Regions from separate parts of the Rothia sp. HMSC066G07 genome, predicted to be linked through region 1. Evidence: predicted binding sites of a transcription regulator. Region 1 holds the regulator's gene; each other region holds the start of a gene.
The links. The regulator LexA, encoded in region 1, represses DNA repair genes until DNA is damaged. The targets are predictions, from matches to a motif close to TCGAACANNTGTTCGA.
Positions count from the first base shown of each region.

Region 1 (4,237 bases):
TCACGAACCACGCCCTGCTGGCGATTAACGCTTTCGAGGGCATGAAGGTTCTGCCCGAGCACGAGACGGTCATTATTGATGAGGCTCATGAGCTGGTGGACCGCGTGACAGGTGCCGTGTCTGGTTCTTTGACGGTTGCGATGGTTCGCCGTGCGGCGCGTAGCGTGAAGAAGCATTCGAAGGCTGATTCCGGCGCACTGGAAATGGCTGCCGGCACCCTGGAGACCGCGTTCGAGGGTCTTGCCGAGGGCCTGCTGAAGGGCCTGGACGGTCGCCTTTTGACCGCTATTTCTGCGGTCAATGATGCCGCCCGCACCGCCCTGTCCGATACGAAGCCGGACGGTCAGGACGTTGACGCCGGCCTGCAGATGGCGCGCTCGCGTGTCTCTGAGGTGCACGATATGAGCAGCCGCATTCTGGAGGCTTCGGGCGAGCAGGACGTTCTGTGGATTTCTCGTCAGGGCGGTTGGGAGAACGGCCGCTACGTGGCTGCTTCCGATACCGACCCGGCGACCCTGAATATCGCTCCGTTGAGCGTTGGCCTGCAGTTGCGTGACGGCCTGTTCGCTGACCGCACCGTGATTTTGACGAGTGCGACCCTGACGGTGGGTGACTCTTTTGATGTTGCAGCCGCTGCCCTGGGACTGCAAGGGGAGGGTGCGCCGCGCTGGACGAGTATCGATGTGGGTTCACCTTTCGACTACCGCAAGCAGGGCATCATGTACGTTGCCGGAGATTTGAAGCCTCCGGGATTTGGTGTGCACGAGGGTCAGCTGGAGCGTCTGCGTGAGCTGTGCGAGGCGTCGGAGGGCGGCGCCCTGGGCCTGTTCTCCTCGAAGCGTGCCGCTGAGCGTGCCGCCGAGTACATGCGTGAGCATAGCGACCTGAACATTCTTCTGCAGGGTGAGTCTTCGCTCAAGGCTCTGGTGGAGGAGTTCAGCGAGGACGTTGACTCATGCCTGTTCGGAACGATGAGCCTATGGCAGGGCGTGGATGTTCCGGGTGACTCTTGCCGCCTGGTGGTGATGGACCGCATTCCGTTCCCCCGCCCGGACGACCCGATTGCGCAGGCTCGTACGGAGGCGGTGAACCGTCACCGCGGTAACGGCTTTATGGCGGTTTCTGCTCACCATGCGGCGATTCGTATGGCGCAGGGCGCGGGCCGCCTGATTCGTTCGGTGTCTGACCGCGGCGTGGTGGCTGTACTGGATTCTCGTGTGGCGACTAAACGTTACGGCGGTTTCTTGATGAAGGCGATGCCGCCGATGTGGTCGACGCAGAATAAGGCAGCCGTGATTGGTGCGCTGGCTCGTCTTTCGGCGAGTATTGAGCGTTAGCTCGGGCGAGATCCATTCCTTGCCGCGCCGCCGCCCCGTTTTGGGCATATAAATTTAGACATATAGAAATCACCCCGGTGATACGTGAACGTTTACGTATCACCGGGGTGATTTCTATAGAGAGCTAAGAGCCCTAACGGTTATGTCTGTTAGAAGCCGTGCTGTTTAGAACCAGCTTCTTTTAGAAGCTGTGCTGTTGAGAGCCCGCGTCTTCTAGAGACTGCAACTTTTAGAGACTTGTATCTTCTAGAGACTACGCAGCACGGAGACGACCTTACCCATAACGGTTGCGCGGTCACCCATAATCGGCTCGTAGTTAGAGTTGCGCGGCATGAGCCAGGTGTGGCCGTCAACCTGACGGAACACCTTTACGGTTGCTTCATCGTCGAGCAGAGCAGCAACGATATCGCCGTTGTCTGCGGTGTGCTGCTCTCGGACAACCACCCAGTCGCCATCGCAGATTGCTGCGTCAATCATGGAATCGCCCTTGACCTTGAGCATGAAGAGCTTGCCGCTACCGACCAGCTGGCGGGGCAGGGCAAGCACATCCTCCACGGACTGCTCGGCGGTAATGGGGCCGCCCGCTGCAATTCGTCCAACCAGGGGAACGGGTACGAGGTCCTCATCGCCGACTTCGAAGTTCGGCAGCTCGGGCAGGGAAGAGGAAGCGCTACCGTGGATGCCGACGCCGTTCTCATCCAGCACCTCAATGGCGCGGGGGAGCTTGGGGTCGCGGCGAATGTAGCCCATGGTCTCGAGACGGCCGAGCTGGTGAGTGACCGAAGACAGGGACGCAAGACCCACCATGTCACCAATCTGGCGCATGGACGGCGGGTAACCCTTTTGTTCAATCTCGGTGCGGATCGCGTCAAGAATCTTCTGCTGGCGCGCGGTCAGCGCCGGACGGGGTGCTGTTGCCATTTCTTTTCCTTCGGTCTGTACTCCGACCTTGTATCCCGGTCGGGGCACGGATGGGTGCTTCACACGTTTTCCGATGGTGTCCTAAAAATTTTTTTGGTTCTGCTGAAATTGGTCTTATCTCGTCAGGGGGTGGAGGAATTCTATCCGTGCCGGAGCGATACGCGGGCAACGAGTATGCGCCTCCGCCCTATAAAACTCAGTCAGCAGCACCTGCATTTAGATACAGAACCAAGCTGTAACGGGTACAGAAACCTGCTGTGAGTAGGACTCATCAGGAGCGTGTGGAACGTCTCTTGACACCAGTGTAGAACACTACACCGAAAAACTCAAACAAATATTCTAGATTTTTTCTTCGAAACTCGAAGAAATTTTTAGTACATCTCTGCTAGACTTTAGAACAAGAGTTCGTATATACTCTTGAATCTCTCCTGAAATTCAGGATTTACGGGTGAATGTTCGAAAAATATTCGAAGATTCGACCCGGAGTCTTCCAGGAGGGGCGAGTGAAGGAGTGTTCGAATGTATTCGAATCCTCTGCCTCTCTCTTCGCACGATCTACCCCGGATGCTCTAGGGAGTATCCGGCGAAGAGAGAGCGCAGGGGATGGGGTGTTGGGGCGACCCAGCGCAACCCGGTGCATCCGGCGCTCTGACCTAACTAGAGAATAACTACCCAATAGTTATCGCCTAACAATCACCACTCCATAGTTATCACTCAACTAGGACCTCCGAGCGGGTATCGCTCGGCATTGCTAGACCCGCGGGGTAACCCCGGGGCGAGCTAAGAGAAAGGAACCACAATGACTACTGCAACACCTCTTGCTTCTCGTGACACTTCTGCACACCTTCCGGCAGGTTTGGTGGTACTTCACCCCGCCCGCACTGCGTCCGCCAGCACCGTGCAGGGGCGTTCTCGTGTGCCTGCGTCTTCGCAGTCTGTTCGCTCTTCTCGTGCGGCTCATGCGCCTCGCCCCGCTCAGGTGGGTCAGCCTACTCGTGTTCCCGCCGCTTCTGCCCCTGCTGGCTCTATTCAGGCACCGGTTCGCTCTGTAGCTTCTGGCGCGCAGACTGCTTCTGATGCGCAGACCCCTAGCGTGAAGAGTGTTCTTCTGGCTAAGGGCGGCGAGTTTCTGCGCGCGGTTCCCGCTTCTATTCGTCGTCTTGGTACTGTGCGCGGTTTCCTGAAGGGGCTGCCTCTGCTGACTTTGGCGGCGCTGATTGTGCTCGGTGCTATTAGCTTCTTTGGCCCGGCGGCTTCTGCTTCTGTGGAGAACGCTTCGGTGACTCGAACCGTCGTTGTGGTCAAGCATGGCGAGACCCTGTGGGATATTGCTCAGGCGGTGGATCCGCAGGGTGACACCCGTGATACTGTGGTTCGTATTATGGAGTTGAACTCGTTGACCAGCACCTCTGTTGATGCCGGTCAGCGTCTGGAAATTCCTCAGACTCAGCGCTAAGCATGGACACGTACGTGGTTGGCTTCTGCATGAGGTTGATGTCTTGACTCCGAACCCGCTATCTCTCAAGCTGAGCGCTTGAGTCGAATTCTTGAGCCTATGAAATAGGAGCGCACCGATGCCTGTTCCCGCTGAACCCACACCCGCTGCAACCACACCCGTCGAAACTGAATCTGTACAGACCACTCAGCCCGCTCGTCCCGTGGTTGCCGTTTTGGGGGAACCCGGAACTCGTGGTCCTCTGGTGAAGCTTCTTCAGGATGCGGGGGCGGACGTTATCGTGACCGCTGTGCCCGACCAGTTGCGTGAAGCTGACGGCATGGTGGTGACCGGCGGTGTGAGCTCTCTCGAGGCGTACGAAGACCTGAAAGCTAAGGACGCTGAGCGCGTGATTGGTCGCCGTGTTGCTGGCGGTCGTCCGGTGCTGGTTGCCGGTGCGGCGTTGAGCTGCCTCTTCGACTCGGTGACGGTGGAGCATCCGCAGATGGGGCAGGTTCAGGTGCAGTGCATGGGGGAGTGGCCC
Region 1 is NZ_KV816927.1:275,103-279,339, forward strand. Features, by position in the region: gene HMPREF2971_RS06845 (ATP-dependent DNA helicase) at 1-1,337, shown strand, start outside; gene lexA (transcriptional repressor LexA) at 1,584-2,258, opposite strand; gene HMPREF2971_RS09110 (LysM peptidoglycan-binding domain-containing protein) at 3,058-3,714, shown strand; gene HMPREF2971_RS06860 (type 1 glutamine amidotransferase family protein) at 3,833-4,237, shown strand, end outside.

Region 2 (4,237 bases), on a different contig from region 1:
TCAGCCGCAGCAGATACACCGGATTCTGCGCCGGGTTCCGGGCGCGGCGAAGCGCCCCCTCGCGCACGCTGCGTCGCCGCAGCAATACGCGCAAGGGGGCTCGAAGCGACCGGGCGAACACCCTGCTCCACAGAAACCTCCCCGGAACCGCGACCCTTCGCGCCGCGGCCCTCAGACTCCGCCGGAAGGGGCACTACGCGTCCCAACCAGCCACGTTAGACTCCCACGCCAGAGACGCCGGAATAGCGTCCAGGTAGGAATCCATGTTGCGGCGAGTCTCACCAATCGAGTCGCCGCCGAACTTCTCCAGTGCCGCCTCAGCGAGCACCAGGGCGACCATAGCCTCCGCCACCACGCCGGCGGCGGGAACGGCACACACGTCCGAACGCTGGTGGTGGGCGCGAGCCTCTTCACCGGTGGAAGTGTCAATGGTCTTCAGAGCCTTCGGCACGGTCGCAATGGGCTTCATTGCCGCGCGCACGCGCAGCAGGTCACCAATGCTCATGCCGCCCTCAATACCACCTGCACGGTTGGTATCGCGGGTAACGCCGTGTTCACCAATGGAAATCTCGTCGTGAGCGGCAGTGCCCGGGCGGTCAGCGGTCGCGAAACCGTCGCCAACCTCAACGCCCTTAATCGCCTGAATACCCATCAGAGCTGCGGCAAGGCGTGCGTCCAGGCGGCGGTCCCAGTGCACGTACGAACCCAGTCCGGGAGGCATACCGTACGCGAGCACCTCAACCACGCCGCCGAGAGTCTCGCCGTCCTTGTGCGCCTCATCCACGCGCTGAACCATCGCGTCGGAGGTTGCCTTATCGAAGCAGCGCAGCGGGTCAGCGTCCAGCTGCTCAACGTTGCGAGGCGAAGGCACCGGGGCACCCTCGGGGGCGTGCACGCCACCCACAGCCACGGTGTGAGAAACCAGCTCAACACCCAGAGCCTTCAAAATCTGCGCGGCAACCACGCCAAGAGCCACACGGGTCGCAGTCTCACGTGCGGAGGCGCGCTCCAGCACCGGGCGAGCCTCAGAGAAGTTGTACTTCTGCATGCCGGTAAAGTCAGCGTGGCCGGGGCGCGGACGAGTCAGCGCAGCGTTACGCGCACGACCCTCAATCAGCTTCGGATCCACCGGGTCGGAGCTCATCACGTCAGTCCACTTGGGCCACTCGGTGTTCGCAATCTCAATCGCAACCGGGCCGCCCTGAGTCAGGCCGTGACGCACACCGCCCAGGATGCGCACGCGGTCCTCCTCGAACTTCATGCGGGCACCGCGGCCGTAGCCGAGGCGGCGGCGAGCCAGGGCGTCACGCACCATGTCGCTGGTGAGTTCCACACCGGCGGGTACGCCCTCAATAATGCCGACGAGCGCCTCGCCGTGGGATTCTCCGGCAGTGAGCCAACGCAGAGCCATAGGTTAACCTCTTTTCATCGCACCCGCACCGAAGCGCAGGAGGAAGGAATAATAATTCTTCACGTGTATAAATAGTGTATAAAATGCCCGTTTACTGAGCGAGTGAAAGTACGCTTTTTTCACGAAACGGAAGCGCGAGGCGCAAGATCAACCGCCGCGCACATCGCATTGATTAGACCCAGCAGTTCGGCGGGCTGCAGTTCACGGCCGGTAAAGAGCAGAACCTGCTCCACCGCCTGATACAGCAGCATCTCCAGACCAGAAACCACCGTGCCGCCGTTAGCCTCCCAAGCGCTCGCCAGCACCGAAGGCCACGGGTTATACGCAACATCGAGCAGTACCGGCTGGTGTGTCGCGGAGGCGCCCTTCAGCCCGCTCAGCTGGCTCGCCCACTCATCCGCCGCATGCGCCGGAAGCGTAGAAATCACCGGGTGATGACCGCGCTCAGCAAGATTCTGCGGCATCTCGGCTAGGGAAATCTGCTCCAGCTGAACGCCCAGGCGGTCCGCCGCCTCCTGCACGCTACCGAGCTTATGCAACGAACGGGCGTACACGCTCACGCGGCGGTACCCCAACGCGTGCAACGCCGCCAAAGCAGAAATAGCGGTCGCTCCCCCGCCCACAATCGCGGCAGAATCCTTAAGCGGTTCCGGCTCCAAACCGGCGTGGCGCAGCGCGTTCACAATGCCGATCACGTCCGTGTTATCGCCCAGCACCTTCTCACCGCGCGGATACACCGTGTTCACCGCGCCGGTCACGAGGGCAGTCTCACTCAGCTCATCGCAATACTTGATGACCGCGGTCTTCAACGGCATCGTCACCGACAGACCCGCAATATACGGGGCGTCCTCCGTACCGTCCGGGTGGCGCACACCGTGCATAATCGCCGGCAAATCATCGGGCAGAGTATCGCGGCGATTATAACCCAAATTCTGCTCACCCAAAAAGTCATACGCGGCACGATGCAGTGCAGGCGACAGCGAATGCGCAATCGGGTGCCCCAGCACGTAGGCGCGGCGAAGATACGGGGCCTCACGGTACGGTTCAGTCTTCATCGATAGATACTCTTTCGCTCTCAACGCTTGGGGCTTGCGGACACGCACGCCACGAACCCGCGGTCATAGGCGCACTCTACCCATTTTAAGGGACAAACCAATATTCGGGTACAGCAAAGGCGGGCACCTCCCCCACTCTCGTGGAGGCGGTACCCGCCTCAGCAAGGAACCTTCAGTCCAAAGCTACTAAATCGTAGCTACCAGCTAAACCGATTAGCTACAACTTAGCTACAGCGGTTCGGGTGCTTAGAACACCACTGGTTGTACTCTTCAACGTAACGCTGGTGCTCAGCGTAAGTACGGGAGTACTTAGTCTCACCGGAATCCAGGTCCACAGTCACCCAGTAGTAGTACGGGTTCTTCTCAGGAGCCGCAGCAGCCTTAATCGAAGCCAGCTGTGGGGAACCAATCGGACCCTTCGGAAGACCCTTATTCGCATAAGTGTTGTACTTATTGCTCTTATCGGCCTTCTGCTCTTCAGTCAGGTGGTACGAGCGGACACCCAGACCGTAGGTCACGGTCGCATCCGACTGAATCAGGCCGGAGGTCTCACCGTCGGGGTTGTTCAGGCGGTTCTCAATGATGCCTGCAACCGCCACGTAGTCCTTCGGCTGAGCCTCAAGCTCCACGATGGAGGCGATGGTCAGAACCTCGAAGGTCTTCTGGTCGCCGCTCACGCCGGCTTCCTTCAGGTCAGCCTTGGTCTTATCAACCATGGTCTGAATGACCTTCTTGATGTCGGTGTCCTTCGGGAAGCGGTACTCACCCGGGTGCAACCAACCCTCAATCGAGGGGAAGTTGCTCGGCACACCGTACTGGGTGTAGTTGCTGACCGCGTCCTCAACCTGCTTGCGGGTGAACGCGCCATCGGAGCCAGAAACAATCAGATCGATGGTCTCGCTCACGCGCTTACCCTGCGGAATCGCCAGGTACAGAACGTTGCTGTTCGCATCAATAATGGTCGTAATCGCGCTCGAGCTGCTCATGTGCTGCTGCAGTTCATAGGTGCCAGGCTGCAAGTACTTACCCTTGCTCTCCTTGGTGTACACCTCAAGGAACTTATCAGCATCAGCAATGACGCCCGCCGCCTCAAGCTCCTGCGCCACCTGCGCGGTGGACTGGCCGGAACGAATCGTGAAGGTCACGGTCGTACCATTGCCGCCACCCGAGTAGTCACGAGTCTTGAACGGGTCGTAGCGAGTAATTAGGGCACCAGAAATGATGACCAGAGCCACGACAAACAAGGAAATTGCGCTCAGCATGATGGCGCGGCGGCGGCGCTTACGCGCACGCAACGTAGCCACCGACACGATTTCCTGTTCCATCGTGATGCCGGTGATGCCCTTACGTTCATCCTCGGCTGTCGGCCTAAAGAGGTCGAGCCCGCTCTCTTCGGGATGTTTATTCTGTTCGGTCACTGAAGGTTCTCCGTTTCGTTGACGGCACCGACCGTGGTCCCTTCTGACTCGGACGGTCGGTTTTCTTCGTGGGCCGGATCGCTCACCTTGTACCCGGCTACGGACTGCCCCGCCTTGAGGGCATCCAGGCTGTACTGCAAAATGTTCACAGCCGCCACCTGGTCAACCATAGTCTTGAAATCTCGGCTGGAAACCCCAGCCTCGTGCAGTGCACGGTGAGCGCTCACGGTGGTGAGTCGCTCATCCACCAGCCAAATGTTAATGTGTGTCTTCTCTTCGGCATCCAGCTCGGAGCGCAGAGCCTGAGCGTACTCCCGAGCCATTTCCGTGGAGGGAGAATCCCCACCACGCAT
Region 2 is NZ_KV816924.1:263,216-267,452, forward strand. Features, by position in the region: gene HMPREF2971_RS04790 (shikimate kinase) at 1-194, opposite strand, end outside; gene aroC (chorismate synthase) at 194-1,411, opposite strand; gene HMPREF2971_RS04800 (shikimate dehydrogenase) at 1,531-2,466, opposite strand; gene mltG (endolytic transglycosylase MltG) at 2,691-3,884, opposite strand; gene ruvX (Holliday junction resolvase RuvX) at 3,881-4,237, opposite strand, start outside.
Region 2: the regulator LexA is predicted to act here: its motif matches at 2,559-2,574, upstream of HMPREF2971_RS04800 (shikimate dehydrogenase).

Region 3 (4,237 bases), on a different contig from region 1:
ATTGACTAGGTATTTTGCTTTTTGAAAGGGGTTTTAATGGGTGCACTCAGTGAACCTGAATGTGGGGCTGATGTTATTGTTTTGTAATAAAACCTCTACTTTAGGGGGTACCTACAGGGGTAAAACAGACCAATTGATTTTGCCCTCGCGCAAATAATTGTGCAGATTTTGAACGGTGAGCGGTACATTTTTTCCGGCTAATGAAGTTGCAACTACTTGAAGATACTTTTACCTTAACCCTCTAGTTCCGCGGAATACCGGGCTAAAACCGGGCATTGAGCCTTCAAGATTGGTGAGCATGAAGCTCAAGTTAAAGGTGCACTAAAGTGCCAAATGAGGGAAAATCTGAAATTATTTTGGGTGAAATAAGTCACATCAAAACTCGAAAAAAATGAAATTGGTACGTATGGATACCCTAAAAAACACCTGTTTTTATTACAGAATGATTACAATGAGGTGTGGGTCACTAAATCTGGCTCTCCGTACCAAATTGGGCGGTAAAACAGCCCCCAAAAAGTTCGCTACTATTGAGTCATCAAGTAATCGTGAGATTTCCAAAGTCCTCGGGTTGCTTGTGTTTGAGTGAGTGATAGATACCCCTGGGTGTCATGAGAAGCGACTGTGTATCGATGCGCAGTCGCTTCTCTGTTTAACTTTTGAATTTCAGCGGACTTTTGAATTTCACTGAACCCTCAGCCAGGCGGGATCCAGCCGGGACCTAATCCGTGCTGAACCCAATCTGTACTGAGCCTAATCTGTACTGAGCGTGCTCCAGAATCTGTTCCCTGTGCATCCCGCACATACATCCCGCACACATGCAACCCGTACATGTATCCCGCGCGTTCAACGCCGAATGCGCTGATAGGGGAGTATTACGCATAGGTAACTGCTGTGCGGTCACAACCCCTACACTGGAACTATGACTACTTACCCCGAACCTACCCTCATCTTTGAGAACCCCGAACTGACCGTCCGTGCGTTCAGTGTCTCCGAGATGGACAACAGCGTCTACCTCATTACCATGCGCGCCACCGGCGAGCAGGTACTCATCGACCCTGCAGACGATGCAGAAGAACTCTACGCATTCACTCTTGACGCGCTCCTGCACGACTGCCCGCAGCTCGAACTGGCAGATGGTGAAGAACGCCGCGTGCGCGTCATGGAGAAGGAAGAGGACTTCAACTCCATCAGGCCCCGCGCTATTGGTCTGACCGGCATTCTGGTTACTCACGGCCACTGGGACCACATCCGCGCTATTAAGGAGCTCGACCACCTCACCGGTGCCGTCACCTCCGCGGGTGCAGCTGACGCCGCTGAGATTAAGGAACTGGAAGACTACACCGTCGAAGAGGAGCTGACCGGCGGCGAAAGCTTCGACTTCTACCTCTCTGACACCGTCATCCGCGCCCTGCACGTGCCCGGCCACACCCCCGGATCCATCGTCTACACCCTCGAAACCACCTGGGAAGACGGCACTCCCGCAACCCTGCTGTTCACCGGCGACACTCTCTTCCCCGGCGGCGTGGGCAAGACTGACTCCCCGCAGCAGTTCGGCGAGCTCTTCTCCAATGTGCTCGAAAAACTCTTCGGCGGCTTCGAGGACGACGCTATCGTGCTGCCCGGCCACGGCCGCTCCACCACCCTCGGCGATGAGCGCCCCCACCTGGAAGAGTGGGGAACCCGCGGCTGGTAAATCGCGCCTGACAGTCCACCTCATATAAGTACTGCACCCTCATGCCTTCACCGCCCGCATAATCGCACCGGTGAAAGGTATGAGGGTGTAGAATTTAAGTTCGAAGATTAAGACGAAAGGATTTTCGATGACACCCCGCCCGGCACACGGAAGCACCGCACTCAAAGCGAACGACCTGACCAGTATCCGGGTTCAGGGTGCCCGCGAAAACAACCTCAAGAACGTAGACCTCACCATTCCGCGCGATGCGATGGTCGTCTTCACCGGCCTCTCCGGTTCCGGTAAGTCCTCCCTCGCCTTCGACACCATCTTTGCGGAAGGTCAGCGCCGCTACGTTGAGTCGCTGTCCTCCTACGCGCGTATGTTCCTCGGCCAGGTTGACAAGCCCGACGTAGACTTCATCGAGGGCCTCTCCCCGGCGGTGTCTATCGACCAGAAGTCCACCTCCAAAAACCCGCGCTCAACCGTCGGTACCATCACCGAAATCTACGACTACATGCGTCTGCTCTGGGCGCGCATCGGCCACCCGCACTGCCCCGAATGCGGCGAAGAAATCACCCAGCAGACCCCGCAGCAGATCGTGGACATTCTGCAGGAGTACCCCGAACGCACCCGCCTGCAGATCCTCGCGCCCGTCGTCAGCGCACGTAAGGGCGAGTTCGTGGACCTCTTCAAGGACCTGCTCACCCAGGGCTATTCGCGTGCCCGCGTGGACGGCGAAACCGTGCAGCTCTCCGACCCGCCCAAGCTCGCCAAGCAGTACAAGCACACCATCGAGGTGGTCGTCGACCGCATCGTCATTAAGGACGGTATTCACCAGCGCCTGACCGACTCCATCGAAACCGCGCTCAAGCTCGCCGACGGCCGCGTACTCATCGACTTCGTGGACCGCGAGCAGGACGACCCCGAACGCACCCGCTCCTTCAGCGAAAACCTCGCCTGCCCCAACAACCACCCACTGCAGATCGACACCATCGAGCCGCGCGCCTTCTCCTTCAACTCGCCGTTCGGCGCATGTAGCGCCTGTGACGGCATCGGCTCGCGCCTGGAAGTAGACACCGAACTGCTCGTACCCAACCCCGACCTGACCCTCGGCGAGGGCGCTATCGCCCCCTGGTCGCAGGGCAAAGCAACCACCGAATACTGGTTGCGCCTGCTCGCAGGCCTGGGGGAGGAGCTCGGCTTCGACCTGAACACCCCCTTCAAGGACCTGCCCGCCAAGACCCGCGCCGCCATTCTGGACGGCAAGGACTACAAGGTTGAGGTCTCCTACCGCAACCGATTCGGCCGCGAACGCCGCTACACCTCCGGATTCGAGGGCGTGAAGGCGTACATCAAGCGCAAGCACGAAGAAACCGAATCGGACTTCGCCCGCGACCGCTACGAACAGTACATGCGCCAGGTCGCCTGCCCCTCCTGCGGTGGCGCGCGCCTGAACCCGACCATCCTCGGCGTGAAGGTTGGCGGCCAGTCCATCGCAGACATCACCGACCTGTCCCTGGCTGACGCGCTCGCCTTCGTGCGCGGCCTGCAGCTCAGCGCCCGCGAAGCCAAGATTGGCGAGCAGGTCCTCAAAGAAATTGACGCGCGCCTGCAGTTCCTGCTGGATGTGGGCCTGGACTACCTGACCCTCTCACGCTCCGCCGGTACGCTCTCCGGCGGTGAGGCGCAGCGCATCCGCCTCGCAACCCAGATTGGTTCAGGCCTGGTCGGCGTGCTCTACGTGCTCGACGAGCCCTCCATCGGTCTGCACCAGCGCGATAACCGCCGCCTCATCGAAACCTTGACCAAGCTGCGCGATATGGGCAACACGCTTATCGTGGTTGAGCACGACGAAGACACCATGCGCGAAGCCGACTGGATTGTGGATGTAGGACCCGGCGCCGGCGAGCACGGCGGCGAAATCGTGCACTCCGGCAGCTTTGAGGAGCTGCTGAAGAACACCAAGTCCATTACCGGCGACTACATGGCTGGCCGCCGCACTATTGAGGTGCCCGCATCCCGCCGCCCCGTGGACAAGAAGCGTCAGCTGACCGTGCGCGGCGCCCGCGAAAACAACCTCAAGAACGTGACCGTGTCCTTCCCTCTGGGCGTATTCACCGCGGTGACCGGGGTATCCGGCTCGGGTAAGTCCACCCTCGTCAACGACATTCTGTACACCTCCCTGGCGAACAAGCTCAACGGCGCCAAGCAGGTACCCGGACGCCACAAGAGCATCGACGGCCTGGAACACCTGGACAAGGTCATTCACGTGGACCAGTCGCCCATCGGCCGTACCCCGCGCTCGAACCCCGCCACCTACACCGGCGTGTTTGACCACATCCGCAAGCTGTTCGCAGAGACCAGCGAAGCGAAAATGCGCGGTTACACCCCCGGCCGATTCTCCTTCAACGTCAAGGGTGGCCGCTGCGAAGACTGCTCCGGCGACGGCACCCTGAAGATTGAAATGAACTTTCTGCCGGACGTGTACGTACCCTGCGAAACCTGCCATGGCAAGCGCTACAACCGCGAAACCCTCGAAGTGCACTACAAGGGCAAGACCAT
Region 3 is NZ_KV816932.1:16,309-20,545, reverse strand. Features, by position in the region: gene HMPREF2971_RS07305 (MBL fold metallo-hydrolase) at 920-1,693, shown strand; gene uvrA (excinuclease ABC subunit UvrA) at 1,821-4,237, shown strand, end outside.
Region 3: the regulator LexA is predicted to act here: its motif matches at 1,782-1,797, upstream of uvrA (excinuclease ABC subunit UvrA).